DNA from 3 places in the Specibacter sp. AOP5-B1-6 genome. Region 3 is predicted to be linked to each of the others. Evidence: riboswitches for the same ligand, from Rfam matches in the RefSeq annotation. Region 3 holds a riboswitch; each other region holds the start of a gene.
What was found. A riboswitch is a leader RNA that binds a small molecule or an ion and turns the genes downstream of it on or off. The one in region 3 is predicted to bind S-adenosylmethionine.
Positions count from the first base shown of each region.

Region 1: it holds a riboswitch for S-adenosylmethionine, as region 3 does, so the genes downstream of both, ACT3TS_RS00810 (bifunctional o-acetylhomoserine/o-acetylserine sulfhydrylase) here and ACT3TS_RS05465 (OsmC family protein) in region 3, are expected to answer to the same signal.
Region 2: it holds a riboswitch for S-adenosylmethionine, as region 3 does, so the genes downstream of both, ACT3TS_RS10395 (aminotransferase class V-fold PLP-dependent enzyme) here and ACT3TS_RS05465 (OsmC family protein) in region 3, are expected to answer to the same signal.

Region 1 covers NZ_JBQSVT010000001.1:162,429-170,287, reverse strand. Annotated here, with positions in the region: gene ACT3TS_RS00825 (uridine kinase) at 1-624, opposite strand, end outside; gene ACT3TS_RS00820 (VOC family protein) at 925-1,563, opposite strand; gene ACT3TS_RS00815 (Tex family protein) at 1,677-4,199, shown strand; SAM riboswitch class IV at 4,455-4,571, shown strand; gene ACT3TS_RS00810 (bifunctional o-acetylhomoserine/o-acetylserine sulfhydrylase) at 4,648-5,970, shown strand; gene metX (homoserine O-acetyltransferase MetX) at 5,980-7,173, shown strand; gene ACT3TS_RS00800 (hypothetical protein) at 7,275-7,700, opposite strand; gene ACT3TS_RS00795 (SGNH/GDSL hydrolase family protein) at 7,803-7,859, opposite strand, start outside.
Region 2 covers NZ_JBQSVT010000016.1:89,297-97,155, forward strand. Annotated here, with positions in the region: gene ACT3TS_RS10375 (DUF2568 domain-containing protein) at 1-243, shown strand, start outside; gene ACT3TS_RS10380 (metal-dependent transcriptional regulator) at 240-995, opposite strand; gene ACT3TS_RS10385 (Nramp family divalent metal transporter) at 1,012-2,268, opposite strand; gene ACT3TS_RS10390 (class I SAM-dependent methyltransferase) at 2,386-3,156, opposite strand; gene ACT3TS_RS10395 (aminotransferase class V-fold PLP-dependent enzyme) at 3,290-4,735, opposite strand; SAM riboswitch class IV at 4,777-4,890, opposite strand; gene hisN (histidinol-phosphatase) at 5,050-5,865, opposite strand; gene rsgA (ribosome small subunit-dependent GTPase A) at 6,338-7,456, opposite strand; gene aroA (3-phosphoshikimate 1-carboxyvinyltransferase) at 7,460-7,859, opposite strand, start outside.
Region 3 covers NZ_JBQSVT010000007.1:127,073-134,931, reverse strand. Annotated here, with positions in the region: gene ACT3TS_RS05485 (GMC family oxidoreductase) at 1-531, opposite strand, end outside; gene ACT3TS_RS05480 (hypothetical protein) at 528-1,106, opposite strand; gene ACT3TS_RS05475 (SDR family NAD(P)-dependent oxidoreductase) at 1,432-2,220, shown strand; gene ACT3TS_RS05470 (ABC-F family ATP-binding cassette domain-containing protein) at 2,321-3,958, opposite strand; SAM riboswitch class IV at 4,144-4,263, shown strand; gene ACT3TS_RS05465 (OsmC family protein) at 4,301-4,879, shown strand; gene ACT3TS_RS05460 (LacI family DNA-binding transcriptional regulator) at 4,931-5,956, opposite strand; gene ACT3TS_RS05455 (sugar ABC transporter substrate-binding protein) at 6,261-7,487, shown strand; gene ACT3TS_RS05450 (carbohydrate ABC transporter permease) at 7,550-7,859, shown strand, end outside.

The DNA of each region.
Region 1 (7,859 bases), on a different contig from region 3:
GGGATGGATGACCTGTGGGGAAGTGAAGTCGGTGTTGTCCACGACGATGGTGGCACGTTCCCAGGGCCGGGCTGCCGCGAAGTAGAGGCGCTGCCCTCCGACGTAGCGGCGCATCGTGGGGTGCTCCGGGTCGGGATTGCTGCCGTTGCGGACAGCCATGCGTGCCGCGGTTTCGGCGAAGGGAACGTCCAGGAACAGCGAGGCGTCCCAGCAAGGGGTGAGCTCATCACGGTGCAGGAACATGCCTTCCACAAGGACAAGGGCATCTGAGGGGGCGTGCAGGAATTCCGCTTTTACCGTTTCGTCGAGTTTCTGGTCATAGGATGCCGGTGAGTACCAGCCGTCCCCGTTCGGAGCCAGTGGTGCGAACACCAGGTCCTGCAGGGCAGCATAATTATAGGTGTCCTGCCAGAAGCCTTCCGCTGAGTTGCGCCCCCGGGAGTGCCTGATGGGCGAGGGGTTCAGATAGTCGTCGGCGTGGATGACGATCACGGGCCGGCTCTGGATCCCGGCTGCCAGGTTGGTGGCAAAGGTGGTCTTTCCACTGCCGTCGATGCCGTCGACTGCCACGAACCGGCGCCCGGGACCAAGGCCACGGAGAATGCTGGTTGCCAGTGACCGCATGAACTCTTCCATACCGCCATGTTCCCAGAACTGGCACCTGTTCGAGGGCCCCTTTTGTGAAGTGTCGCCGTGCAGCCTATGTGGCGGCCTTGTCCTTGGGCAGCACGACAAACCCTGCGAAGGCTGAAGGACGTGGCAGCCGGATCTCACGGACCTCGGTGCGATGCCCGGACTTGCCGGACGGTGCCAACGAAAACGGCACCCGCCCACAGGGGGAGGGTGCCGACGTCGTTCCCCAGCCGCGCCCTAACCTCGTACCTCGGCCAGGGAACCCTGCGCTCGTGGGCCCAGCCGAAAAAGCTAGATCGTGACGGGGCCGCCGGCCGTCTCGAAGGTGACGGACATGATGCCCGGGGTGCCGCGCGGGGCGATCCATTCCACGGCCACATCGTCCAGGGGAGCCTCGACGGGTTCGCCCAGCCACTCGGTGACGCGTTCGGCACTGCCGGCGATGGTGAGCGAGGAAAGCTTCACGATGGAGGGGCGGGCCTGCGAGGGGTGCAGGGCCGGATCGCCCTCCCACTTGAGCATGTAGGGGACCTGCGGGTCGGCGATGAGGCCCTTGATGCCGATCTGCTGCCAGATTAGTTCCTGGCCGTCGGGGAACTTGCGGTTGCCGGGGACGGCGCTGCGGCCGAGGCGCTCCTCAAAGGGGACGAGGTCGTCCACGGCGACGCACCAACCCATCCAGCCGCCACCGGCGGCCGAGCGCGCCTGCACGGCCTGGCCGAAGGGTGCCTTGTCCGACGCCGGGTGGTTGAGGCACTCGACAATTTCCAGATAGTGGTGGTCCGTGAGGGGGATGATCATATTGCGGGTGCCGAAGCGCGGATGGATGCCGCCCTTCACTGCCTTGACCCCTAGGGCCGTCGCGATTCGCTCCGTGGTGGCGGCCAATCCATCTGATTCACTGGCGTAAGAAACATGATCCATTCGCATAGCTTCATCTTGGCACTTTGTGATCAGGCTCTCGACTAAGTGTGCCCTTAGCCACATGGGACGTCAGATCTCATGCGGCTGCGGCGGCGCCGCCCGTGGGGCAGAATTGAGGGGTGACTGATTCTGGAAACACCCCGTTGTCCCTGCCCACCCCTGCCGCCCGGGAGGACCGCATCAGTGCCGCCATTGCCGCGGAGCTCGGTGTCCGCCAGGCCCAGGTTCGCGCTGCGATTGCCTTGATGGACGACGGCGCCAGCGTCCCCTTCATTGCCCGGTACAGAAAAGAAGCCACGGGGACCCTGGACGATGCCCAGCTCCGCGATCTGGAGGAGCGGCTGCGGTACCTGCGCGAGCTTGAGGCCCGCCGGATTGCGGTGCTCGAGACCATCCACGGCCTGGGCAAGCTGACGGCCGGGTTACGCCGCTCCATCGACGCGGCCGCCACCAAATCCGACCTGGAAGATCTGTACCTGCCGTACAAATCAACCCGCAAGACCAAAGCCGACGCCGCGCGTGAAGCGGGACTGGAGCCGCTGCTGGATGCGCTGTTGGCAGACCCGTCCAGATTCCCCGCCGTCGAAGCGGACGCCTTTGTCGACAACGCCCGCGGAGTGGCCAGCGCCGACGACGCACTGGCCGGCGCCCGCGCCATCTTGATTGAACGGGCCGGGCAGGACGCCGTGCTCGTGGGCGGGCTGCGCGAGAAGCTCTGGAAGACCGGTCGGCTGCGCTCCTCGGCGAAAGCCGGAAAGTCCGTGGACGGCGAGAAGTTCAAGGACTACTTTGACTTTGCCCAGCCTCCGCACACCCTGCCCAGCCACCGCGTGCTGGCGTTGCTGCGCGGCGAAAAGGAAGGTGTGCTCTCACTGGATTTGGCCGAGGCCGATCCCCGGGACGCAGACGCACAGGCCCAGGCGCGTTCCCGCTATGAAAGCGCCGTGGCCCAGTCCCTGGGCATTGCCGAATCCGGGCGTGCGGCCGACACCTGGCTCATGACCAGTGCGCGCCTCGCATGGCGCACCCGCATCCTGACCCGGCTCTCGGTGGACCTGCGGGTGCGGTTGTTCCAAAGCGCGGAAGAGGAATCGGTCCGGGTATTTGCCGCCAATCTGCGTGATGTGCTGCTTGCCGCGCCGGCCGGAAACCGCGCCACCCTGGGACTTGACCCGGGGCTGCGCACGGGCACCAAGGTCGCCATTGTCGACGGCACCGGCAAGGTCGCGGCCACCGACACCATCTATCCCCACGCCCCGGCCAAGCGCTGGAACGAAGCCCTCGCCACGCTGGTGTCCCTGGCGCAACGACACAACGTTGAACTGGTGGCGATCGGCAACGGCACGGCCAGCCGGGAAACCGACAAACTGGCGGCCGAACTGGTCGCCGAACTCAAGCGCGTGAGCCCTGGCCAAAAGGTCACGAAGCTGGTGGTGTCCGAGGCCGGGGCCTCGGTGTATTCCGCCTCCGCACTGGCGAGTGCCGAGCTGCCCGGCATGGATGTGTCCCTGCGCGGGGCCGTGTCCATTGCGCGGCGCCTGCAGGATCCGCTGGCCGAGTTGGTGAAGATCGACCCCAAGTCCATTGGTGTGGGCCAGTACCAGCACGACCTCACCCCGGCGAAGCTTGAACGTTCCCTGGGTGCCGTGGTGGAGGACTGTGTGAACGCCGTGGGCGTGGACCTGAACACGGCCTCTCCCGCGCTGCTGGCGAGAGTGGCCGGCGTCGGCCCGCTGTTGAGTGAAAACATCGTGGCACACAGGAACGAACACGGGCCCTTCACCAAGCGCCGCGAACTGCTCAAGGTTGCCCGGCTTGGCCCGAAGGCCTTCGAGCAGTGCGCCGGGTTCCTGCGGATCACCGGGGGAGCGGAGCCGCTCGACGCCTCCAGCGTCCACCCGGAGGCTTATGGGGTGGCGCGCAAGATCCTGGCCGCCGTTGGTGCTTCGACGGCGGAAATCTCCGGGGGAGTGGGCGCTGCGGGTGCCGTTAACCCGGGCGAATTTGTCGACGGCAGTTTCGGCCTGCCGACGGTGCAGGACATCGTTGCCGAGCTGCAAAAGCCCGGCCGCGACCCCCGCCCCCGCTTTGAAACCGCCACCTTCACCGACGGCATCGAGAAAATCACCGATCTGCGTCCGGGCATGATCCTGGAAGGAACGGTCTCCAATGTGGCGGCGTTTGGCGCCTTCGTTGACATTGGCGTGCACCAGGACGGGCTGGTCCACGTCTCGGCCATGAGCAATTCCTTTGTGTCCGATCCGCATGCAGTGGTCAAATCCGGCCAGGTGGTGCGTGTGAAGGTCCTCGAGGTGGAGCCCGAACGCAAGCGCATCTCCCTGACCCTGCGCCTGGACGACGAGGTGGGGGCCGGTGCCAAGACGGGAAATTCCCAGCCCGGGAAGCCCGACGCCGGCTCCCGGACTTCCGGACGTCCCTCGCCGAAGGGCGGCGCTGCCGATGCGCGCGGACGAGGGCAGGGCCGGCAGCCGGGCTCCACCCAGGGCTCCACCCAGAGTTCCAACCGGGGTGCCGGGGCGCAGGGCCGCCCCAACCCGGCAGTTCGGTTGGCCAATTCAGCCGCGCCGTCGGCCAACACCGCCATGGCCGAGGCGCTGCGCCGGGCAGGACTGGGCAAGTAAGTCCACAGCCCGGCGGCAGGGGGCGGGCGCTGGAAGGTGCGTGTCCGGCGTCGTCCGTGGTTGTTGACTGCATCAACTGCTTCCCGCTCCGCAGTTGCATGCCCAGTCCAGACGGAATGGCCCCGAAACGGCAAGCGGTCATCCGGTTGTTCAGCCGAAGCCACCTTTTGGGCCAAAAATCAAGCAGTTCTTCGCTTAAGTCATAAAGTTGTCACAATCTTGCGGCATTGCGGGGTTTCTTCCACACTGGATGCAGGTCATGAGTGTCAGCGCACAGCCCCGGCTTGCTGACCGGCAACCCTCCTTCCGCGGTGGGGTGCCCCGGGTGAGGACCTGGCATCGAACCGACCGGTTGCGGTGCAAGCGCGGGCCATCGATTTCAAGGCCCTTCCGTGCAGTCTGCGCCGGAGGGTTTTGTTGCAGGCCTCTAGTGTGAAGGATTCCATCCATGAGTAACGGTTGGTCATTTGAAACCCGTCAGATCCACGTAGGCCAGCAGCCGGACGCCACCACCGGTGCGCGGGCCCTGCCCATCTACCAGACGACGTCGTTCGTGTTCCCGTCGGCCGAAAGCGCAGCCGCACGGTTTGCCCTTGCCGAGCTGGAGCCGATCTACACCCGCATCGGCAACCCGACCACGGATGCCGTGGAGCAGCGCGTTGCCAACCTGGAAGGCGGTGTCGGTGCCCTGCTGCTCGCCTCGGGCCAGGCCGCAACGACCTTCGCCATCCTCAACGTGGCCGAGGCCGGGGACCACATCGTCTCCAGCCCGAGCGTCTACGGCGGCACGTTCAACCTGCTCGCGCACACGTTGAAGCGGCTCGGCATCGAGGTCACGTTTGTGTCCGACCCCGACAACCTGGACGAATGGCGGTCCTCCGTCCGCCCGAACACGAAGGCATTCTTTGGCGAGACGGTGTCCAACCCGCGCCAGGACGTCCTGGACCTGGAAAACATCAGCACCATTGCCCACGAGGCCGGTGTGCCGCTGATCGTTGACAACACCCTGGCCACCCCGTACCTGCTCCGTCCGCTGGAATGGGGCGCCGACATTGTCATCCACTCGGCCACCAAGTACCTGGGCGGGCACGGCACCGCCATTGGTGGCGTGATTGTCGACGGCGGCAAGTTTGACTTCGCTGCCGACCCGGAGAAGTTCCCCGGCTTCAACACCCCGGACGAAACCTACAATGGGCTGGTGTTTGCCCGCGACCTCGGCGTCGGCAGCGCCCTGGGCGCCAACCTGGCCTACATCCTCAAGGCCCGCGTGCAGCTGCTGCGGGACCTGGGCTCCGCCATCTCACCGTTCAACGCCTTCCTCATCGCCCAGGGCATCGAGACGTTGAGCCTGCGCGTTGAACGCCACGTCAGCAACGCCGTGACAGTGGCCGAATGGCTTGAAAGCAATGAAAATGTGGAGGCCGTGGCCTACGCAGGAATCCCCTCCAGCCCCTGGTTTGAGCGCGGACGCAAGTACGGGCCCAAGGGCATCGGCGCCATCGTCTCCTTTGACATCAAGGGCGGTGCGGAAGCCGGCAAGCGCTTTGTTGACGGCCTGGAGCTGCACTCCCACGTCGCCAACCTGGGCGATGTGCGATCCCTGGTCATCCACCCGGCGTCCACCACGCACGCGCAGCTTTCACCCGAGCAGCAGCTTGCCGCCGGCGTGCGCCCGGGACTGGTGCGGCTGTCCGTGGGCCTGGAAAATGTTGCCGACATCATCGCCGACCTTGAAGCCGGGTTCCGCGCCGCAAAATCGTCCGTGAGCTGAATGAGCCGCGTGACAAAGACGGCAGCGGAGCGCAACATGGTGACCCCCGAGATTGAAACCAGCACACCCGAGCCGGCCGGCAGTTCCTGGTCGGCCGCTGTTGGCCAGGGCGGCGGGGTGCTGCGTTCGGTTCACATCGGCGCACTGCCGCTGGAAGCCGGGGGCGTGCTGCCCTCGGTGACCATGGCCTTTGAAAGCTGGGGAACGCTGAACGCCGCCGGCGACAACGGCGTGCTCATCCAGCACGCCCTCACCGGAAGCACCCATGTCAGCCGCGGCGATTCCGAGGAAGACGGCTGGTGGGAAGGCCTCGTGGGCCCCGGCGCCGTGATCGACACCGACAAATACTTTGTTGTGTGCGCGAACATCGTCGGCGGCTGCTACGGCACCACCGGCCCGTCCAGCATTGCCGGGGACGGCAGGCCGTACGGTTCCCGCTTCCCGTTCGTGACCATCCGCGACTCCGTCCACGCCGAGGCGCGCCTGGCCGACGCCCTTGGTGTCAGCTCCTGGCACGCCGTCATTGGCGGATCCATGGGCGGCGCGCGGGCGCTGGAGTGGGCTGCCACGTACCCCGGTCGTGTGCAGCGCTGCGCCGTGGTGGCGTCGTGCGCGGCCAGCACCGCCGAGCAAATTGCCTTCGCCCAAGCTCAGGTGCTGGCGATCCGCCAGGACCCGAACTTTGCCGGCGGGGACTATTACGACGGCGCAGCCCCCATCTCAGGCTTGGGGCTCGCCCGCCGGATTGCCCACATCACCTACCGGTCTGAAACGGAGATGGAGTCGCGCTTTGGCCGCAAGGCCCAGGACGACGGCGGCACCATCAGCCACGGCCGGCTCGGAACCGACGCCGTGGGCAGGTACCAGATTGAAAGCTATCTGGACCACCAGGCCCACAAACTGGCGGGCAGGTTCGACGCCAACAGCTACATCGCCATCACCGAGGCGCTCATGAGCCACGACGTCACACGGGGCCGCGGCACACTCGAGCAGGCCCTGGCCGTGACGGGCGGCGTTGAATTTCTGGTGGCGGCGGTCAACAGCGACAGGCTGTATTTTCCGGCCCAGTCGGAAGCCTTGGCGGCAGCACTGCCGGGAGACGTGGACGTTGCCCGGATTGATTCGGGCATTGGCCACGACGGCTTCCTCACCGAAGTGGCTGCCGTGGGCCGATTGCTGCAGGAGTCCTTCTTCACGCCTTAAGCATTTGGCCCGCTTAGCCAACTGGCCCACAGTTGTGGTTTCTGAATCAACCTAAATAGGCTGATTCAGCAACCATAACTGCGGGCCAGTTGGCTTGGGGTTTAGAAGTTCTTGAAGATTGCCTCGCGGTGGACGGCGTACTGGTCTGCCGTCACCTGGCCGTTGCGGCGGGCGGTGTCCAAGGCGTCAAGCTGGCGCTTGAGCTCCGTCTCCGCCTGCATCCGCTCGTTGGCGAATCCGGTGGTCTGGTGCCCATGGGAATTGTCGTAGTTGCCCAGCGGAACCCCATTGAGCAGCGTCCCCACATACGGGACATTCGCTGTTGGCTGGTGGGCAACCCCAACCCTGCCAGCCTGGTTGGTCTGCGCGTATGGGTTGGCTTGGGCTGCCCGCTTCTTGCGGGCTGCCGCCTTGACGAAGGAACTGATGAGCACGATGGCGATGAACACCAGCACAAAATACGGCCGAATGTTGAATGACGCGGAAGAAGACGCAGCGACACTGCCCTCTGCAAGTGACCCGAGCATGACTGGCACAACACACCTCTTCTTCGTAGGGCGCGAAACTGACTGCACCTGCTTCCATCCTAGTCGTGAAAGCAGGCAACAATCGGTTGCTTTGGCGGCGGGCTAGGGCTGGGGGCCGAAAATCGGTCCGGCGGTGGGACGCTTGGCGGTGATGCCATC
Region 2 (7,859 bases), on a different contig from region 3:
TTGATCCTGGGGCTGGGGATTCCCGGCGTCGTTGTGGTGTTCTGGGGCGTCTTCCTGGCTCCGCGCAGTGAGCGCCGCTTGAATGGGCAGCTTGTCAGCTTGCTGTCACTGGTGCTGTTCCTGGCAGCCGCCGCGGCACTGCTCAGTGTTGGCTCAACGGGCCTCGGCATCGCCATGGCCGTACTGGCTGTGGCGCAATTCGGGGCGACACGATTCCTGGAACGGCCGAATCGGCGATCCTAGCGGGGTGCAGTGTGGCGGCTCATCAGCGAGCCGCCGGTCAACTCCTGCACGGCACAGTCAGCGTGGGTTCCCACCGATGTCAGCCACAGCGAGGCCGCGACCTCGTCACCCAAAGTCAAGGGTCCGGCGTCGTGCGTGGAATCAAGGAGGCGCACCCGGAAGCCGGCCACAAAGGGGAGCCGGCCCAGGATGCCGAGTTCCGTGTCGAGACCGATGCCGAGTTTCTCCAGGTGGCGCAAAAGCCCGGGGTCGTGGTCGCTGATGCGGCTGACGCGGCCCGTGTGCCCGGCGTCGAGCTCGTCGAGGCGGTGCGAGGGTGCCATCGTGATGCGGCCCTGCGCGTCGGGGATGGGGTCGCCGTGGGGGTCGCGGGCGGGGTGGCCAAGCTTGGTGCTCATGCGCTCGATGAAATGCTCGGAGACGGCGTGCTCAAGCATTTCAGCCTCGTCATGGACCTCATCCCAGGTGTAGCCCAACTCGCGCACAAGGTACGTTTCCAACAGCCTGTGGCGGCGCACCATCGACAGGGCCAGCGCCAGGCCGCGCTCGGTCAGGTGGATGGGGCTGTACGGCTGGTGGTCGACGAGGCCCTGGTCCTTGAGCTTGCGCACCATCTCCGACACCGATGAATTCGCGACGCCGAGGCGGGTGGCCAGGGCGGAGGAGGTGATGGGCTTGTCCTGCCATTCCGTATAGGCATAGATGACCTTGACGTAGTCTTCGATGCTGGAGGAGGTGGCAGTTTGTTTCACACTCCCAGCCTACCTGTTAGCCCTGCCCGGTGAAGGTCAGCCACAGCAGCAGGGCGTTCAAGGCAACGATGAGCGCCACGCTGACGAGGGCGGCCAGCCGCAGCGCCAGGCCGTCCCGGTGCTCGCCCATGAGCTGCTTGCTGGCCGTCAGGCGCAAAAGCGGGATGAGGGCGAACGGGATGCCGAAGCTGAGCACGATTTGGCTCACAATCAACGCCCAGGTCGGGTCAATGCCCACCGACAGCAGGACGATTGCCGGGATGAGGCTGACCAGGCGCCGGGCCTGCAGCGGGATCCGCACCTTGAGCAGGCCGTTCATGATGGTGGCCCCGGCATAGGCGCCCACCGAGGTGGAGGCCAGCCCCGAGGCCAGCAGGCCAATGGCGAAGACGACGCCGATCACCGGCCCCAGACTGTTGACGATGGCCGTGTGGGCGCCCTCGATGCTGTCGGTTCCGGAGATCCCGCCCAGGGTTGAGGCGGCCAGCAGGAGCATGCCAATGTTGACGGCGCCGGCCAAAATGAGGGCCAGCACCACGTCAAGGCGGGTGGCCTTGATGATCCTGCGCAGCCCTGCCGGGGTGCTGCGGGCGTCGGGGTGCCTGTCCTTGGCCAGCTGGGAGTGCAGGTAGATGGCGTGTGGCATCACGGTTGCCCCCAACATTCCGGCCGCGAGCATGACGCTGCCCGAGCCGTCGAAGCGGGGGATCAGGCCGGCGGCCACGCCCGCCGGGTCGGGCGGGCTGAGCACCAGCCCGGCAAGGAAACCGATGGTGATGATGACGAGCAGGAAGATGATGATGCGTTCAAAGTGCCGCTGGCCGTGGCGGTTTTGCACCGTGAGAAGAACCATGGAGGCCAGTCCCACGATCAGCCCGCCCACCGGCAGCGGCAGCTGAAACAGCAGGTGGAGGGCGATGGCCCCGCCAACCACTTCGGCCAGGTCCGTGGCCATGGCGACCAGTTCCGCCTGTGCCCAGTAAAGCCGCCGGCTGCGTGTCGTGAACCGTTCGCCCAAAATTTCCGGAAGCGACTTGCCTGTCACCACGCCCAGCTTGGCCGACTGGTACTGAACGAGCATGGCCATGACGTTGGCCGCCACCAGGACCCAGACCAGAAGGTAGCCGTAGCTGGCACCCGAGGTGAGGTTGGCTGCAACATTGCCGGGGTCGACATAGGCAATGGCGGCCACAAAGGCAGGGCCCAGCAGCAGGAGCAGTCCGCCGCGCGGTTTGCGCAGCGGCTTTTTCCCGGTTGTGGCAGTCTCGAGCACAATCAACCCTTCGAAGTGCCTAAATCAATTTTGTAGGTATGCCGAAATCATATGCTTTTTGGGCTGCCGTTGTCGAGGTGCGGTTCTTGGGGCGCCGGTTCCTGCTGACGGGACGGCCTACAACTTCCGGGTGCGCCAGGTCTGGGTCACATAGGGAAGTTGTAGTTCGGTGCCGGGGACGTGGCCCAGGTGCTCAAACAAGTACCAGCGCAGATTGGCTGTCACTTTGGCGCGGACCTGCTCCGAGGCCTTGAGGTAGTAGCTGCGCGACTTGGCCAGCTCCATGAGCTCCTCGGGGGTCAGCGTCTGGCCCCACCGGGTGTTGTGGGGCTCGGCGGGCGCGAATTCCGGGCCGAGGGTGGGGCGGAAGTCGGGCTTGTGGACATCACCGGCGTGCATGATGCGGGCCAACCTGTGCACCCAGGGGAGTCCGACGTCGAGCTGGTTCCAGACCAGCCCGAGGGTGCCTCCGGGGCGCAGCACGCGGGCAATCTCGGTGCTGGCCGTGAGGGGATCGCACCAGTGCCAGGCCTGGGCGACTATGGCAAGGTCCATGGTGGAGTCGGCCAGTTCGAGGTTTTCGGCCGTGCCCACAAGCGCGGTGGCCTGCGGGACAGCGTGGGAAAGCTGAGCGAGCATGTCGGCCGAGGGGTCGACGGCGGTCAGGGTCCAGCCGCGCCCGGCAAGCAACTGGGTGTACTTGCCCGTTCCGGCCCCCACGTCTAGGACGTCATGAAGGGGGTGCGCGGCGACTTCGGTCAGCCAGTCAAGGGATTCACGCGGGTAGCCGGGGCGGACCTTGTGGTAGTGGCCACCGCCCTCAAGGAAGGCTGTTGCCATGCGTTGGCGCCGTTCGGCGTCGAAGACCGGTCCGCCGGTGCCTGCCATGTTCGCTCCTGGGGTGTTGTGCGTTGGTGCCGTTCAACTTTACCCTCTACCCAACCCTCGCTCTCTCTAATGGCTATTGGCAGGCCTGGTGCCCGCTGGCAGGATTGAAACGCCCCCGTATGTGATCGAGCGTTTATTGGTCGGTGGTGCAGGGGGCGGCACCGGCCGTGCCCGGGGTGTTTGGCGCCCAGCCGGGGTAGACGCGGTTGTCGTCGGCTGGGACCCAGCGGCCGGCGTCGACCACGTAGTCCCAGCCCAGCCCGTCCCGCAGCAGCGTGCTGATGCCGTCGAGCAGTCGCTGGGCGTCCTCGAGACGGGAACCGACCCCAAAGCTGGCTCGCAGTGAACCGGCGGGCAGCCCCAAACGGTTCAGCAGCGGGTGGGCGCAGAACTTGCCGTCGCGTACGCCTACGCCATGTTCGGCCGACAGGTATGCCGCAACCAGTCCGGCGTCGTACCCGGTGACGGAGAAATTAACGACGCCGATGCTGCCGCAGTCCGGGTGGGTGTCGGCGTCGCTGAACAGGGTGTGGACGGTGGCGCCGTCGAGCGCGGACAGTCCGGCGACCAGGTGGCTGCGCAGGAGTTGTTCGTGGGTGTGCCAGTCGTTGGCGTCGAGGGCGGCCAGGGCGGTGGCGGCCTTGGCCAGCGTGGCCGCGCCGAGCACGTTGGGGGAGCCGGCCTCGTGGCGGGCCGGGCCCTCGGTCCAGCGCGTTGACTCGAGCTTGACGTCCTTTACGGCGCCGCCGCCGGCCAGATGGGGCGTGCCGGCGTCGAGCCAGTCGGGGCGGCCCACCAGGACTCCGGCGCCGAACGGTGCGTAGAGCTTGTGGCCCGAGAACGCGAGGTAGTCGATGCCGCTGGCGGACAGGTCGATCCGGCGGTGCGGTGCCAGCTGGGCAGCATCCACCACGATGCGCGCGCCGTAGCGGTGCGCCAGCGCGGCCAGCTCGTCCACGGGAAGCACCTCGCCCGTGACATTTGAGGCACCCGTGACAGCCAACAGCAGCACATTGCCGGCACGCAACTGGGTTTCCACCCGTGCAAGGGTGGCCGCAATGGAATCGGCGGCGACCACCGAGCGGTGCGGCAGAGCCTGCCACGGCAGCAGGTTCGCGTGGTGCTCGATGTCAAGGTAGAGCACCTCGCCGTGGACGTTGGCGCGGCCCTCCGCATAGCCCTGCTGCTTGAGGATGCTTGCCACGCACCCGGCCAGCAGGTTCAGTGAGTCTGTGGTGTTGCGGGTGAAGATCACGGTGTCGTCGGGGCGGGCCACCACAAAGTCCGCAACGATCCGCCGGGCGTTTTCATACACCGACGTGCTTACCTGGGAGGCGAAGCCGGCGCCCCGGTGCACGCTGGCGTAGTACGGCAGCACCTCGTTCAGGTGTGCCGCCACTTCTTCAATGGCCGGCGCCGATGCTGCATAGTCAAGATTGGCATACCGCACGTGCCCGCCCTGGATCAGCGGGGCAGGCAGGTCCTGGCCCACGACAGGCAGCAGGGGGCGGCTGGCAAGGGAGGTTTCCGCCAGTTGTGTGTTCTCAAGCAGTGTTTCCTCAAACAGGGCGTTGCTCATGAATGTTTCCTTCGACGGAAGGACGCTTGGGGGTGCCAAGGAGTCCGCGCTTGCCATGACCGTTCCGGCCTGGCCAGGTCGTCACCCGGGGCACCCCGCCGCGAAAGGAGGGTTGCCGGCCAGCAAACCGGGGTTTAGCGCTGGCACTCGTGACCTATGCCCAAAAGGTTAGCCCAAGAATTCCGACGGCGCATTTGTTACGTTGCGTAACGGGCGCCCGCATTCGCCCGAAGCAGCCCCGCGCCAGGCGGACAAAAAGAACGACGGCGGGAGGACGCCGTCGTTCTTAACTCACCTGTGCTTCTTGGTTGGGGTCAGCCCAGCAGGTCATCCCAGTTGGGGTTGAGGCGGTGCAGCACCTCTGTGTGCAGGATCGAGTTCGTGGCCAGGGCGTTGCCGCCGAAGGGGCCGTCGGCGCCCTCGAGCGAGGTGAAGCGCCCGCCGGCCTCGGTGACGATCGGGACGAGTGCGGCCATGTCGTACAGGTTCAGTTCGGGCTCGCAGGCAATGTCAACGCTGCCCTCGGCGACCATGCAGTAGGACCAGAAGTCGCCGTAGGCCCGGGTGCGCCAGACGTCGTCGGTCAGGGAGATGAACTCGTCCCGGTTGCCGCGCTCGGCCCAGCCGCTCAGTGACGAGTAGGACAGGGAAGCGTCCTTGAGTTCGGCGACGTTTGAAACGCGGATGCGGGTGGCTGCCGCGAGCGACTTGCCCATGTAGGCGCCGGTTCCCTGGGCGGCCCACCAGCGCTTGCCCAGGGCCGGCGCGCTGACGAGGCCAACGACGGGGACGCCTTCATCGACGAGGGCGATCAGCGTGGCCCAGACGGGGACGCCGCGGACGAAGTTTTTGGTGCCGTCGATCGGGTCGATGATCCAGCGGCGGGAACCGTGTCCACTGCTGCCGAACTCCTCACCCAGCACGGCGTCGCGCGGGCGGACCCGGGCCAGCTGGCTGCGGATGGACTCCTCTGCGGACTTGTCTGCGTCCGTCACGGGGGTCAGGTCCGGCTTGGTTTCAACACCCAGGTCGAGGGCCTTGAAGCGGGACATCGTCAGGGAGTCGACGCTGTCGGCCAGGACATGTGCCAGGCGGAGGTCATCGTTGTACGTCTGGGGTTCGATCGTCATACGCTTCACGCTATCGCGATTTGGCGCAAACACCCGTCAGCGCCACCTTCGTGAACTTATACGCACAACTGGAGCTCAGTGGTGTATATGCGGTGACGAACCAAAACTCATGCGCACCACCCGCTGTGAGTGGCGCGTACAAGTTCACGGGCAGTGGCGCCTGGGCATCCTGCAAGCGCCTAGCCGTGCGCAGAAGCCAACTGAGCCGCGGGCAGCTGGCCAAATGTTCCAAGCTGCGCAGAACCCACTGCGGGTGTGCCGCATAACACAGTTTTGCGGCACAACCGCGGCGAGTTCCACGCAGATTAGGACAGCGGGGGCCGGTTGTGCGCAGCTTGGGACAGCTGGGGCCGGTGGATGGGCCCACGCCGGCAGGGATCCCTGGCCGAGGAACGAGCTTAAGGTGCCGGTGGATGGGCCCACGCCGGCAGGGATCCCTTGCCGAGGAACGAGGTTAGGGGGCCGGTGGGGACTACTCGAAGATGCCCAGTTCCTTCGCCTCGGCGCGGCCTTCTGTCCTGTCGCTGGTGCCCAGCAGGCGGCGCAGCGACGCAAGGCGGGCAGGTCCGGCGTCGCCCGCGTTCCCGGACGCCACATAGGGGTCCAGCCCGCAGTTCACGGCGACGCTGTCGTGCTTGCAGCCGCGTTCGCAGTCGTCGGTGCCGGGCTGCAGGTCGGGGAAGGCCTGCAGGATCCTGTCGGCGTTCACATGTGCCAGGCCAAAGGACCGGATGCCCGGAGTGTCAATGATCCACGAGCCGGGCAGCCCGTCCTGCAACTGCAGGGCCAGCGCGGACGAAGAGGTGTGGCGCCCGCGGCCGGTAACGGCATTGACGCCGCCCGTGGCACGCTGCGAACCTGTCAGCGCATTGACCATGGTTGACTTGCCCACGCCCGAATGCCCGACCATGACGCTGACTTTGCCGTCAAGGTAGCCGTGCAGCTGCTCCACGGCACCGCCAGCCAGCAGGGCGGAGTCGCCGTCGTCACTGCGGGCGTCGATGCCGGAAGCCCCCGCAGCGGCAGTGCGGCTGATGATGACTGTCATGTCCAGGTGTTCGTAGTTGGCGAGGAGTTCGGCCGGATCCTTGATGTCAGTTTTGGTGATCAGCAGCAGGGGTGCGATGCCGGAGTCGTAGGCGGCGACCAGCGCCCTGTCAATGAATCCGGTGCGGGGTTCGGGGTTGGCTGCCGCGACGACGATGACCAGCTGGTCGGCGTTGGCCACCACCACCCGCTCCACGGGATCCGTGTCGTCGGCACTGCGGCGCAGCAGGGTGCGGCGTTCCTCAACCCGGACCAGGCGGGCCAGGGTGTCGGGCTTGCCCGTCACGTCACCCACCAGTGCCACAAAGTCGCCGGCCACCACGGGATTGCGCCGCAATTCCCGGGCGCGGGCGGCAATCAAGGTGCGTTCGGTGGGCAGGTCCTCGTCCACAATGGCCGTGTACCGCCCGCGGTCCACCGTGATGATCCTGCCAATGACGGCGTCCTCATGGGCGGGCCTGTCTTTGGTGCGCGGCCGGCTGCCCTTCTTGTTGGCCCTGACGCGGACGTCTGATTCGTCCCAGTTGCTGTAGTCCCGTGCCATTCCCTAGGCCTCGGCTTCAACCGCCGCAGTGCCAACTCCAGCTGTGCCAGCAGTTTGCGACACCATGGCCGCCCACATGGCTGGGAAGTTGGGCATGGTCTTGGCGGTGGTGGCGATGTTTTCAACCTCGACGCCGGGCACGGCAAGTCCGATGATGGCGCCGGCCGTGGCCATGCGGTGGTCATGGTAGCTGTGGAAGACGCCGCCGTGCAGGGGAGCGGGGTTGATGATCAGCCCGTCCTCGGTTTCCTCGACGTTGCCGCCAAGGGCGTTGATTTCAGCGGCAAGCGCCGCCAGCCGGTCGGTCTCATGGCCGCGCAGGTGCGAGATGCCGCGCAATCGTGACGGGGTCGAGGCCAGGGCGCAGATGGCCGCCGTTGAGGGGGCCAGCTCGCTGGTGTCG
Region 3 (7,859 bases):
GCCCAGGCGCTTGGCACCGTTGGCCAAAACCTTGTAGTTGTTGTTGGCCGGCAGCGGCGGGCGGCCGTGCCGGTGGGTGCTGCCCATTTTCTGCTCGGCCCGGTCGTAGTACGGTTCGAGGTCGGCCAAGGTGATTGGCCAGTCCAGCAGGTTTGCTCCATCGATGCGCCCATACGTGGTGCGGGATTTGAATTCGTGGGCCTTGAACCGCGGGGTGGCCCCGGACCAGTGGGTGGTGGTGCCGCCGACAGCCTTGACGATCCACGCCGGCAGATTCGGGAAATCGCGGGCGATGCGCCAGGACCCTGAAGTGGTGCGCGGGTCCAGCCACGCCATCTGGTTGAAGGCCGCCCACTCGTCCTGGTGGTAGTCCTCGTTCTTCAGGTTCGGGCCTGCCTCGAGCAGGACAACTTTGGCTCCCTTGCCGACCAGCTCGTGGGCCAGGGTGCCGCCACCGGCACCGGAGCCGACGATCACCACCACGGAATCGTCGTCGTATTCAAAGCGTGCTGAGGTTTCCTCGGTGCTCATCGTGTGCGTCCTTCCTGGATAATTCCGGTGTCCTTGAGCAGATTCCCGACGGGTTCAAAGCCTTCTGCGGGGGTGCAGCTTGCCACCTTGTACGGCAGCGGGCCGATCTGGGGTGCGGGCTCGGTGCATTCCTCGATCCGCGGTTCGGGCAACCAGGCGAGGTCGTTGAACCCGCGGTTGACGTAACCGCCCTTTGAATACGACTCGCCCTCGTAGCCCAGCGCAGTGTGGACCTCCGGGTCGTCATAGAGGTTGAGCACCACCGTTCGCCGAATGAAGGCAAAGAACTCCAGGTCGGCGATGCGCTTGAGCGCGGTGATGGCCCGGTCTTCGGGCAGATCCAGGAAGTGCTCATCCGTGAGCGTGTCCAGAGTCGCCAATCCTTGGATGAGGGCCATCCGGAACCAGCGTGATTCCTCGGACGCCTCGATGATCTTTTCGGTCATCCGTTCGTAGGGGCCGTCCGGGAACTGCGGGTGCGGGAACGAGACCCGGATGATCCGGGTCAGGATTCTGCGCGCCTCGTCGGAGAGCTCCAGGGCGTTGAGTTCCGAGTATTTTGCGGGAAACACCATCGTTGTCACCTCGGTTGTTTGGGGTCAGGCCAGGTCAAGGCCCGCGGGCACTGGCTGGCACTGCCATCTCCGGCTCAGAAGCCTTACACCAAGTGTGTGTCACACATCACGCCATGACCAATGGCTGTTATCGACTGGTGAGAATGCCTGTGTCGTCGCCTGCTGGCTGGATCGGTGGCGGGGCGGGGCGTGCAGTGTTCGCCCCCTTTATCACTCTGCGATAAGGGGGCTGTCCAGGGTGTGATCCAAGGCACAGGCTGGTTGAATCGGGCTGCCTGATCCCACCGCCGCCCAGCCCGAGCGGCCACCATCAGGAGGAACCACCATGGAAGCAACCACTTCACGCGTCGCCTTGATCACCGGAGCCGGACGGGGCATCGGGCGGGCCATCGCCGAACGACTGGCCGACGACGGCCAGGACATCATCGTCGCCGACGTCCCCGGTGCCCAAGAGAACATCGATGCGGTGGTTGCCGCCATCGAACAGCGCGGCCGTCGTGCGGTCGGCGTCACCGGTGACGTCTCCAATCCAGCAGACATCGAGCGGATGATCCAGCAGGGGACGGACGCCCTGGGTGACTTGACCGTGTTCATCGCCAACGCCGGCATCGCCCAGGTTGACGAGATCCTCGACGTCAAGCCTGAAGCCCTGGACCGGATGATCGATGTGAACATCAAGGGCGTCTACTACTCCTACCAGTCGGCTGCCCGCCGCTTCATCGCACAGGGCACGGGCGGGAAGATCATTGCCGCAGCGTCCATCGTCGCCTTCAGGCCGTTCCCGGTGTTGGCGTCCTACTCGGCAACCAAGTGGGCGGTCCGCGGACTGACCCAGGCTGCGGCCATGGAGTTTGCCAAGCACAACATCACGGTCAACGCCTACGCGCCGGGCGTCGTGGGCACGGCCATGTGGGACCTCATCGACGAAAAGCTCACCCAGCGGGACGGCACTCCGCGCGGCAGCGCACTGCAGGCACAGGTGGACAACATCCTTGCCGGCCGGGTCTCGGAGCCGGAGGATGTCGCCAAACTGGTTTCGTTCCTTTCCGGCCCGGATTCAGACCACATGACGGGCCAGACGGTCCTCATCGACGGGGGCATCAACTTCTCCTGATCCGGCACGACGCGTCCGTGGCGGCACGGCAATGCCAGCCGCCACGGGCGCCGGCTTCATCGTCCCTGCCAAGCAACGCCGGGCAGCATCCGGAGCGCGGCTACAGCTCCAGGACCCGGCCGTCCTGCACGGCCCAGCGGGTGTCGAGTCGGACGTTTTCCAGCAGCCGGCGGTCGTGGGTGACAAGCAGCAGCGTTCCCTCGTAGCTCTCCAGCGCTTCCTCAAGCTGCTCGATCGCCGGCAGGTCAAGGTGGTTTGTTGGCTCATCGAGCACGAGCACGTTGACGCCGCGGGCCTGCAGCAGCGCCAGCGACGCGCGGGTCCGTTCGCCGGGGGACAGGGCGCCCACGGGGCTCGTCACCTGGTCCGCCTTCAGCCCGAACTTGGCCAGCAGCGTGCGGACCTCGCCCTGGTTCAGCTCCGGAACCAGGCCCTCAAAAGCTTCCCCCAGAGGCATCCCCTCGGGGAACTGGCTGCGTGCCTGGTCAATCTCGCCGATGGCGACGTTGGCGCCCAGGGAGGCAACGCCGTCGTCCGGGTCAGTGCGGCCCAGCAGGAGCCGCAGCAGGGTGGACTTGCCCGCACCGTTGGGGCCCGTGATGCCAATGCGCTCGCCGGCGTTGACCTGCATCGAGACCGGCCCCAGCGTAAAGCCGCCCTGCCGCACCACCGCCGCATTCAAGGTGGAGACCACGGTGCTGGAGCGCGGTGCGGCGCCGATGCTGAACTGCAGCGCCCACTCCTTGCGCGGTTCCTCAACCTCATCGAGCCGCGCGATCCGGGACTCCATTTGCCGCACCTTTTGGGCCTGCTTTTCGGAGGATTCGCCGCTTGCCTTGCGGCGGAGCTTGTCATTGTCGGGGGCCTTTTTCATGGCGTTGCGCACCCCCTGCGAGCTCCACTCACGCTGTGTCCGCGCCCGCCCCACGAGGTCGGCCTTCTTGTCGGCAAACTCATCGTAGGCCTCGCGGGCGTGCCGCTTGGCGATGGCACGCTCCTCGAGGAACGAGTCGTAGCCGCCGTCGTACACGGCCACCTTGTTTTGCGCCAGATCCAGCTCCACCACCGAGGTGATGGTGCGGGCCAGGAACTCCCTGTCATGCGAGACCAGCACGACGCCGCCGCGCAGCCCCTTCACGAAATCCTCCAGCCGCGCCAGCCCGGCGAGGTCCAGATCGTTGGTGGGCTCGTCCAGAAGCACGACGTCGAAGCGGCTCAGCAGGAGCGCGGCTAGGGCAACGCGGGCGGCCTGCCCGCCGGAGAGTCCAGTCATGGGCGCGTCCGGATCCACCTCAAGGCCAAGTTCGGCCAGCGTTGCCGGAATGCGGTCGTCGAGGTCCGCTGCCCCGCACGCGAGCCAATGGTCAAGGGCTGTGGCGTACGTGTCGTCGGCGGCGGAGTTGCCCGAACCAAGCGCCTCTGCGGAGGTTTCCATGTCTTCGGTGGCCTGGGTGCAGCCGGTGCGCCGGCCGATGTAGGCGGCAACGGATTCTCCCTTGATCCGCTCATGTTCTTGTGGCAGCCAGCCGACAAAGGCGTCCTGCGGGGCGGTGCTGACGGTTCCGCCCTGGGGCGTGGCCGCCCCCGCCAACAAGCTGAGCAGTGTCGATTTGCCGGCACCGTTGGCGCCCACCACGCCAATCACGTCGCCGGGGGCCACCGTGAAGGAAAGGTTGGTGAACAAGGTGCGGTGTGCGTGGCCTCCGGAAAGGTCCTTTGCGACAAGTGTTGCGCTCATGAATCCATCTTAAGTTGCTTCCGGGTGTCCGCCGGACGGCAGTGGCGTGCGTCTCGCACTCCCAAGGCGACGGCCGGCTGGTGGGGGAGTGCCCGGCGTCGTGCTTGGGACTGCCTTGGACATTGTTGCCGCATGTGACGGATGGCTTGGGGCGGGGTGTCCGCGGCGGGCAGACTGACGGACAGAATCAAGAGCTTCGACCATGCGGCCCTGGCCGGTCGGGCGGCAACCCTCGCAACCATGGTGGGGTGCCCCGGGTGAGGATTCGACGCCTCCGGCACCGGCCGTCGGCGTAAGTATGGCGCGGTGCGCGGCACTCGCCTCGACGCAAAGGAAAACACCATGAGCGAAGCAACCCTGACCGATTCACAGCAGTCCGGCGCGCAGCAGACCGGCAACATCGACGGCGCCGCGGAGCGCTCGGTCCGGTTCGGCGAGGCCGGCGCGGCCTGGGCCCAGCGGATTGGCGCCAATCCGGACAACGGGAAACTGACCTACAAAGTGGCCGGGGTTGGGGTGGGCTCGGTGGCCACGCGCATCAGCGCCGGCAAACACCAGTTCACCGTGGACGAGCCCGCCGCACTGGCCGGGGACGACACGGCCGCCAGCCCGGTCGAGTACGCGCTGGGCGCGGTGATCTCCTGCCAGGTGGTGGTGTACCGGTTGTACGCCGAGCAGCTGGGCATCCAGGTGGACGACATCACGATCCATGCCGAGGGCGACCTTGACGTGCGCGGACTGTTCGGCATCGACGAAGCCGTCCGCCCGGGATTCAGCGACATCCGGCTGGCCGTCAACATCACGGGCCCGGAAACGCAGGAACGCTATGACGAACTCGCCCGCACGGTGGAAGCACGCTGCCCCGTCCAGGACCTGTTCAGCAACGCCACGCCGTTCAGCACGGTGATCACGAAGATTTAACGCGAGCCTTGGCCGGGGTTGGGGCCAGGGCCCCTGCCCCAGCGCCTGCGGTCAGCGCTTTTGCTTCGGGGCCGGCCCCATGGTGGCGCCGGGAGAATAAGCGCACCCGATCAACAGCTGCGGGAGTGGATCGTCCTTCTTGTCGATCTGGTCTATCAGTGTGTCAACACCGAGCCGACCGAGCTCGTCCGCCGGGGAAGCGAGGACGGCCATTTCCGGCTCGGACATGCTGGCCGTGTCCAGAGACGAGGCCAGGGCCAGCACGGAAATGTCCTGCGGCAGACGGTAACCGGCCTTTTGCAGCCCGGCGACAAAGCCGGGGCCCGCATGTTCATTCATCATTAAAACGCCCGTGGCGTCCGGGTGGCTGGCGGCGAACTCCGCTGCCAGCACGCGGCCTCCTGCCGACGACTGCAACCCGCTCATGATGGCTCCGGCAAGTCCGCGCTGGGCCGTGACTTCGCCAAACGCCTTGCGCGTCCTTGCCACCGGCCCATACCCGCCGAGCAGCTGGTTGCCGACACCGCCGTCGATCAACACCAGATCCGTGTGGCCCAGCGCGGTCAGGCGGTCAACGGCGTTCTCCACAGCGGATTCAAAGTCAACGTCCACAAAGGGGATGCCTGTGGTGTCCCGAGTTCGGCCAATCAAGGCAAAGGGGACGTTGCTGCCGGAGAGCTCGGCCACGCGGGGGTCGTCAAGCTGCACCTCCATGAGCACCACGCCGTCCACCAGGCCCGACGAGGTCAGCTCGGTGACGGCCTCGGCGTCGTTGCTCATGGGCCACAGCACCAGGTTGTAGCCGCGCTGCCTTGCCTGATCAGCGGCGCTGGTAAAAAACTGCACCGACGTGGGTGAAAAACGGTGTTGCAATGCCGGGTACAGCAGCGCCAGTACATGAGTCCGGCCCCTGGCCAGGGCGCTGCCGACGGCGTTGCGGCGGTACCCGAGGTCCTTCATCGCCCGTTCCACCTTGGCGCGGGTCTTGGGTGAGACGGGCTTTGAATTGTTGATCGTGAAGGAAACGGTCGCCAACGACACATTCGCCAGATTGGCCACGTCCTGCATGGTCGCCATGCTGCTCCTCCCAGTCGCTCTTGGTCAAAGCTGCCTCACCCAACTTTAGTCACATTCTGCTGCATGAACGACATAAAGTAAAGCGCTTTATTTTTCCTTGACAAGGCAGCCTCGATGCGGGCATGATCAATGTCACAGCCGCAAGTAAAGCGCTTTACTGCGAGTCGGTCCCGGCACTCTCCGGGGCGGACGACGGCGACACAGCCCTCCGGCATTCAAGTCCAGGGCCGCCGAGTCAGATCGAAGCGCTTCGACCACCGCACCACCGCACCACCGCACCACCACAACGAGCAAAGGAGCTACCGTGAAGATTCAAACTAAGACCCGCATGACCAAGTTCTTGGCCATCGCAGCCATCGCCCCGTTCGTCCTGACAGCCTGCGGAGGCGGGGGCGGCAGCGCCTCCGGTGACGGGTCCACGCTGACCCTCATGGACTACTACAACAACGATCCGGACAAGGCCCTGATCCAAACGGCCATTGACAAGTGCGCAAGCGAGATCGGTGTCACGATCGACCGCGAAGTGGTGCCCGGCAAGGACCTGATTCAAAAGGTGTTGCAGAAATCCTCCTCCAAGACCCTGCCCGACATCTTGATGCTGGACAATCCAGACCTGCAGGAGATTGCCTCCACCGGCGGACTGGCCCCGCTCAGCGACTTCGATGTGGACACCTCCGGTTTCGCCCAGGGCATGCTTGACGCCGGAACGTATGAGGGAGACGTCTACGGGCTGGCGCCCACAGCCAACACCCTGGGGCTCTTTTACAACAAAAAGATCCTGGCCGACGCCGGGCTGACGCCGCCCATAACCTGGGACGAACTCAAGACAACGGCCGCGGCGCTGACCCAGGACAGCCAGTTCGGCGTCGCCTTCTCGGCCATTGCCACGTATGAGGGCGCCTGGCAGTTCCTGCCGTTCATGTGGACGAACGGCGGCAGCGAGGCAGCGTTGGACTCCACGGAAAACAAGGAAGCCCTGCAGCTGTGGAAGGACCTCGTCGACAGCGGCGCCGCCTCCAAGAGCGTCATCAACTGGGGCCAGGGCGATGTCAAGGACCAGTTCATGTCCGGCAAGGCGGCCATGATGATCAACGGGCCGTGGCAGATCCCCGCCCTTAGTGCCGATGAATCGCTGGAATGGGGTTCGGTGCAGGTCCCAGTGAACAAGGCCGGCCAAACACCGATCGCACCCCTGGGCGGCGAGATGTGGACCATCCCGCAGACCGGCGATTCGGCCAAACAAGCCAAGGCTGCTGAGTTCATCAGCTGCTTCACCGCCGATGACACCCAGCTGTCCCTGAGCACCGACCGCTTCACGGTGCCGACCAAGCCGGAACTGGCGCAGGAGTACGTGGAGAAGATGCCGGACATGGAGGCCTTCACCGAGCAGATCGCCAATGCCCGGTCCCGCACGGGTGAGCTGGGTGCCGAATGGCCCAAGGCTGCCACCGAAATTTACACGGCCATCCAGCTCGCATTGACGGGCAAGGCCACTGTGGACGAAGCGTTCGCCCAGGCTGCCAAGGGCTGACGCCCACCCCACATCGTTGCCGGCTCCGCCGCCCTTGCGGCGGAGCCGGCGGAAAGGCCCCCATGACTTCCCTTTCAACAGACTCACCGGCACGGGCTGATCAGGCCGGTGCACGGGCGGAGGCGCCCCGGCGCAAGCCGCGAAACCGTTTCTTCGCCAACGAAAGTTTTGCGAAGCTGCTCTTCGTCATCCCTGCCGGGCTCTACATGCTCCTGTACTTCGGGTACCCGGTCGTCAAGAACATCATGATGAGCCTGCAGGACTACACCACGAAAACGTTCTTCACCGGTGAGGCGCCTTGGGTGGGGATCGATAACTACCTGACGGTCATCAATTCCAACCTGTTCGGCCCGGCCCTGCTCAACACGGCAC